DNA from 2 places in the Citrobacter sp. Igbk 17 genome. Region 2 is predicted to be linked to the other one. Evidence: predicted binding sites of a transcription regulator. Region 2 holds the regulator's gene; the other holds the start of a gene.

Region 1 (3,420 bases), on a different contig from region 2:
AAAGCGCAGGTTCCACGTGTGCCAGCGCAGTAATTACTGGATTGTTGCAGAAGAAAATAATCTGATATCGTTGACGACAGGATGAAGCATCTGAGAATAGCATCTACAGACTCTCACCCTGTCTTTCTGTTTACTACCGTTCGGCTACCAGGCGAATGATGTCATCATCTTCATCCTGAGTTTGCACCGCAGCAGGCTCTTCTGCTTTTTCCGGTTCGTTAGCTTCACAAAGACGACGGAGCAATGCGTTCTGTCGTTTTTGCTGATCCAACAACGCCTCAAGCAGTTCAATCTGCTCGTTAGTACGCGAACTTGCCCGATTGATGAAAAACCACAATACAAGCCCGATTACCAGAACCACCACCGATACCGCTAAAGACGCAAAACTCAACGCGCCAGAATTCAAAACTTCGTTCATTTCACCACCTCAATGTAGACAGCGTAGTTTACCATTGCCGCACAAGAAGGTAATCAACTGTTACTGAAATGCGCTTACCAGGGAATAAATTTATTGATGGCGCAAATTCCGCTGAAAAATTGTACGTCCTGATCGCACATGATGTTGAACACCTGCGCCCACATCAGCATGCATACCAGCACGACAACTATCAGGACCACCCATCGAATTTTTTTCACTCCAACTCCACTCTCCAAACCTACAGCTTATGTTGATAAATTATCATGAGTTACCTAAACCCTAAGTTAACTGTAACGGCATTAAATGTTTTTAGGAATGATTCACTTGTTTCATCCCGTGTACAGGCTAATCTAAGAATAACGAGAAAAGATAAGAGGTTGTAATGCGTCTGATTATCCGCGCTATTGTGTTGCTCGCTCTGGTTTGGATCGGTTTATTACTGAGTGGCTACGGCGTTTTGATAGGAAGTAAGGAGACTGCAGCAGGTCTGGGCCTGCAATGTCAATATCTGACCGCCCGCGGGACCAGCACCGCGCAATACGTCCATACCAACAGCGGCATCATTGGCCTATCAGATTGTCCCCTGTTGAGGAAAAGCACCGTAGTTATCGATAACGGTTAATATAGCAGCAAAAAGTCAGTACGTTATTTGCTCCGGCTACGACGGCAGGTCGTAAAAAAACCCGATACGCTGTATCGGGTTTTTTGCGTTTCGCAACGCGTTAAAATCAGAACGGGTAATCGTTGTAACCCATTTGCTCTGAAATCTTACGCGCTGCGGTGTGCAGCATTTCGACATATTCGTGCAAACGTTCTTCAGAAAAACGCAGCGTCGGGAATGAGATACTCAGACCCGCAATAACCACGCCGAAACGATCAAATACCGGTACACCGATGCAGCGCAGTCCTTCTTCCTGCTCTTCGTTGTCTTCGCCATAGCCCTGCTCACGGACTTTGTCCAGCAATACCAGTAATTCATCGGTGTTCGTGATTGTACGATCTGTACTGCGTTTGTACTCAATACCATCCAGAATTTGTTTCACTTCATCGCGGTCACGCCATGCCAGCAGTACTTTACCAATAGCGGTACTGTACAGCGGATTACGACGACCTACGCGGGAATACATGCGCAAATTGTACATCGAGTCAATTTTATGGATGTAGACAATGCTGTCTTCATCCAGCGCACCAAGATGTACTGTTTCTTTGGTCAGACGCGAAAGTTCACGCATCTGGATGTCAGCGCTACGGATCAGATCAACGTTCTGTAATGCACGCGCGCCCAGCTCAAATAGTTTCAGGGTCAGGGAATATTTCTCAGACTCGCCTTCTTGTGCCACATAACCCAGCGTTTTCATGGTCTGCAAAAAGCGATAAACGGTGCTTTTCGACATCATGACGCGTTGTGACAATTCGGTAATACCAATTTCGCGCTCTTCACCCAGCGCCTGCAGGATGCCAAAAACCTTCAGCACAGAAGATACAGAATCGGGTTGTTTATCCAGATCTGCGATAGCCATTTACCACCTCATTGCGAGTGTTTTATAAAAATCAGAACCGGTTTTTATTATAATTTCACGTACCAACCGCCGCAATCTGTCTTTGCTCACTTAGTTACAAATCTGCGACCTAACGCCTGAATATCAATGCTAAAATTATTATTCTCATCATAATTTCCGACAAAATTGACTTCCTATGGAAAAAATTCAGGCCGATGGCCTGCCATTGCCCCAGCGATATGGTGCAATTTTAACCATTGTTATTGGCATCTCTATGGCAGTACTGGACGGCGCAATTGCTAACGTTGCCCTGCCGACGATTGCCACCGATCTTCAGGCCTCCGCAGCCAGCTCAATCTGGGTCGTTAACGCCTACCAAATCGCGATTGTCGTATCACTCCTGTCTCTCTCATTTTTGGGTGATATGTTTGGCTACCGACGCATATACAAGTGCGGACTGGTGGTATTTCTGCTCGCATCACTCTTCTGTGCCCTCTCCGATTCGCTGCACATGCTCACACTGGCGCGAGTGGCTCAGGGTTTCGGCGGCGCGGCATTGATGAGCGTGAATACAGCACTCATTCGCCTGATTTATCCGCAGCGCCAGCTTGGGCGAGGCATGGGGATCAACTCCTTTATCGTGGCGGTTTCCTCAGCAGCAGGCCCGACTATTGCGGCAGCGATCCTTTCGATTGCCTCGTGGAAATGGTTGTTTCTGATTAACGTTCCACTGGGGATTATCGCGTTGCTGCTGGCCATGCGCTTCCTGCCACCTAATACACCGCGTAACAATAAGCCACGTTTTGATCTGCCCAGCGCGGTAATGAATGCACTAACGTTCGGTTTGCTAATCACCGCACTAAGTGGTTTTGCACAAGGGCAATCGCTTAAGTTAATTGGTGCTGAGCTCGTAGGTCTCATCGTGGTAGGTTTTTTCTTTATCCGTCGCCAGCTCGCACTACCGGTACCGTTATTACCGGTTGACCTGCTGCGCATTCCGCTGTTTTCGCTCTCGATTTGCACGTCAATCTGTTCATTCAGCGCGCAAATGTTGGCGATGGTTTCCCTGCCCTTCTTTTTGCAAACCGTACTGGGTCGTAGCGAAGTCGAAACAGGACTACTACTGACCCCATGGCCACTCGCAACCATGGTCATGGCACCGCTGGCTGGTTATCTGATTGAACGCGTTCATGCGGGTCTTTTAGGTGCGCTGGGTATGGCCGTCATGGCAAGCGGGTTATTCTCGCTGGTGCTACTGCCTGCAACGCCTTCTGATTTTAATATCATCTGGCCGATGATTTTATGCGGTGCGGGTTTTGGCCTGTTCCAGTCACCGAATAACCACACCATCATCACCTCCGCGCCGCGTGAACGCAGTGGCGGTGCGAGCGGGATGCTGGGAACGGCACGCTTGCTTGGACAAAGTACCGGGGCAGCACTGGTTGCATTGATGCTAAACCAATTTGGCGACAGCGGTACGCACGTCTCGCTGATTACTGCGGG
Region 2 (3,420 bases):
AGTGTCAGCAACTGCTTCACCAGCCCTTCCATACGGTAGGTTTGCTCACGCATGGTATGCAGCGCTTTTTCTCGCGTCGTCCCTTCCAGCGGATGCTCCTGCATCATCTCCAGATAACCTTGCAACACCGTCAGCGGCGTGCGCAGCTCATGGCTGGCGTTGGCGAAAAAGTTACGTCGGGAACCTTCCAACTGGTGCATCTGCGTAACATCACGCGCCACCATCAGCAATTGCTTATCGGTGTAGGGCATTACACGAATTTCCAGATGCCGTCCGGTGTTGAGTACCAGATTAATTGGCCGACTAAAGTCGCGTGTTTTCAGATACAGCGTAAATTCCGGATAGCGCAGCAGGTTAAGAATGTTTTGCCCGCTATCATCCGGCCAGCGTAACCCTAAAACCTGCTGTGCCAGTCCGTTACACCAGAAAATCCCGCCTTCTTCAGTGGTCAGTACCACTGCGTCGGGCAGAGATTCGGCACCGCTGCGAAAGCGTTTAATGAGGTTGCCCAATTCGCGACGGCGCTTTTTGTTACGCAACTGCATTTGATGCAGGCCGTAGAGCAGTGGCTCCCAACTGCCACGACCCGGTGGAGGCGTCATACTCCTGTCGACCCACAGCCACCAGGACAAACGCAATAAATTCCAGAAATGCCAAATAAGCAGGCCCGTTACCGACGCCAGTAAAAACCAGGGTAGATAACCAAAAAAAGCGCTAAGGATAAAAGCCGGTATGCAGCAGAGGATCAGCTCCAGTACCAGCCTTTTCCATGACAATCGTTCAAGCAAACGTCTTACTCCATTTACAGCCTAATCCCTCAGGCTCTTATTACCTGCAGTCAGAAGCGGGTCGAAAAGCGATATCCCGTCCCGCGTACCGTCTGCACCATACGATCGTGTCCGCTATGCTCCAGCGCTTTACGCAACCGGCGAATATGCACATCGACCGTCCGGTCCTCTACATATACGTTGGTTCCCCACACATGATTGAGTAATTGCTCGCGGCTGTAGACACGCTCAGGATGAGTCATAAAGAAATGGAGCAATTTGAATTCGGTAGGCCCCATATCCAGCGGGTCCTCACCGGTCATCACACGGTGCGAGGTAGGGTCAAGACTCAGCCCTTGCATCTCGATAACCTCTTCCACCGCCATGGGGGAAATACGTCGTAAGACGGCTTTAATACGCGCCACCAGCTCCTTCGGAGAGAACGGCTTAGTAATATAGTCATCCGCGCCGGTTTCCAGACCCCGCACACGGTCTTCTTCTTCACCGCGCGCCGTCAGCATCATCACGGGGATATCCCTCGTCATCGCTTCCCGCTTGAGGTGTTTAATAAACTGTAGACCCGAGCCACCGGGAAGCATCCAGTCAAGCAGGACGAGATCCGGCCAGGGTTCATTAAGTTGGTTCACAGCACTGTCATAGTCTTCGGCTTCTACGGGTTGAAAACCGTTTTGCTCGAGCACGAAGCAGACCATTTCACGAATTGGAGCTTCATCTTCTACGACCAGAATACGTCTCGCCATGATTTGCCCTGTTTATAATTAAATCGTTTGCCATCAATACCGTGGCATTATGCGTCACTTTTATGACAGATTTATGAAAAGATAGTCCAGGTTTAACGCAGCCAGGCGAATTATGACAGCCCGGAAACAAGATATTACCGCCCTTGCAAGGTTATAATCTCCGCCATCGTTTTTTGTCATGGAACTCTTATGCGCATCCTCCACACGTCTGACTGGCATCTGGGCCAAAATTTCTACAGCAAGAGCCGCGCCGCTGAACACCAGGCCTTTCTCGACTGGCTGCTGGAAACGGCACAATCCCATCAGGTGGATGCCATTATTGTGGCAGGTGATATTTTTGATACCGGTTCACCGCCAAGCTACGCCCGCGAGCTGTATAACCGTTTTGTTGTCAATCTACAGCAAACGGGCTGTCATCTGGTCGTGCTGGCAGGAAACCATGACTCCGTTGCCACACTCAATGAATCCCGCGATATTCTGGCGTTCCTCAACACCACCGTTGTGGCCAGCGCGGGCCACACGCCGCAAGTGCTCCCTCAACGCGACGGCACGCCGGGCGCGATCCTCTGTCCGGTTCCTTTTTTACGTCCACGTGACATCATTACCAGCCAGGCGGGGCTAACCGGTCACGAAAAACAGCAGCATTTATTAGGTGCAATCACCGACTATTACCAACAGCAATATCAGGACGCCTGCGCGCTGCGTGGCGAGCAGAATCTGCCGATTATTGCGACAGGGCATCTGACCACCGTCGGCGCCAGTAAAAGTGACGCCGTACGTGATATTTATATTGGGACGCTGGATGCTTTTCCGGCACAAAACTTCCCACCAGCGGATTACATCGCGCTGGGACATATTCACCGGGCACAGGTCATCGGCGGTACAGAACATATTCGCTATTGTGGCTCGCCAATTGCACTCAGTTTTGACGAGTGCGGCAAAAGCAAATGTGTCCACCTGGTGAGCTTTGAAAACGGTAAGCTGAGCACCGTTGAAAACCTCATCGTGCCAGTAACCCAACAGCTTGCCGTGTTGAAAGGCGATTTAGCGACGATTAGCGCACAGCTGGAACAATGGCGTGGCACGCATCATGAACCGCCGGTGTGGCTAGATATAGAAATCGCGACCGATGACTATCTGCACGATATGCAGCGCAAAATCCAGGCCCTGACCGAAGACTTACCGGTAGAAGTCTTATTGGTGCGGCGTAGTCGTGAACAACGCGAGCGCATCATGGCCAATGAACGGCGCGAAACGTTGAGTGAATTGAGCGTGACGGAGGTGTTTGACCGCCGTCTGGCACTGGAAGAACTCGACGATCCACAGCGTGAGCGTCTGAATCACCTGTTTAGCAGAACCTTACACACGTTCGCCGGGGAGACCGAAGCATGAAAATTCTCAGCCTGCGTCTAAAAAACCTCAACTCCCTGAAAGGGGAATGGAAAGTTGATTTCACGGCAGAGCCTTTTGCCAGCAACGGGCTATTTGCCATCACCGGTCCAACCGGTGCCGGGAAGACCACCCTGCTGGACGCGATTTGCCTCGCGCTGTACCACGAAACACCACGACTCAATACCGTCTCGCAGTCGCAAAATGACCTGATGACCCGCGACACGGCGGAATGTCTGGCCGAAGTTGAATTCGAAGTCAGAGGCGAAGCCTATCGCGCATTCTGGAGTCAGAACCGCGCGCGCAATCAACCGGAAGGTAACCTGCAGGTTCCGCGTGTCGAACTGGCTCGCTGCGCGGATGGCAAAATTCTCGCCGATAAAGTTAAAGACAAGCTGGAAATGACCGCCGAACTTACTGGTCTGGACTACGGACGCTTTACCCGTTCTATGCTGCTGTCTCAGGGGCAGTTCGCTGCTTTTCTCAATGCAAAACCGAAAGAA

The links. The regulator PhoB, encoded in region 2, activates phosphate uptake and scavenging genes when phosphate is short. The targets are predictions, from matches to a motif close to CTGTCATAAAACTGNCNNAT.
Region 1: the regulator PhoB is predicted to act here: its motif matches at 1,950-1,969, upstream of kdgR (DNA-binding transcriptional regulator KdgR).

What each region holds. Positions count from the first base shown of each region.
Region 1 is NZ_JANEWI010000024.1:4,603-8,022, forward strand. It holds gene NNO08_RS14745 (YebO family protein) at 134-418, opposite strand; gene mgrB (PhoP/PhoQ regulator MgrB) at 493-636, opposite strand; gene NNO08_RS14755 (YobH family protein) at 801-1,040, shown strand; gene kdgR (DNA-binding transcriptional regulator KdgR) at 1,147-1,938, opposite strand; gene NNO08_RS14765 (MFS transporter) at 2,114-3,420, shown strand, end outside.
Region 2 is NZ_JANEWI010000001.1:165,995-169,414, forward strand. It holds gene phoR (phosphate regulon sensor histidine kinase PhoR) at 1-788, opposite strand, end outside; gene phoB (phosphate response regulator transcription factor PhoB) at 839-1,528, opposite strand; gene sbcD (exonuclease subunit SbcD) at 1,718-2,920, shown strand; gene sbcC (exonuclease subunit SbcC) at 2,917-3,420, shown strand, end outside.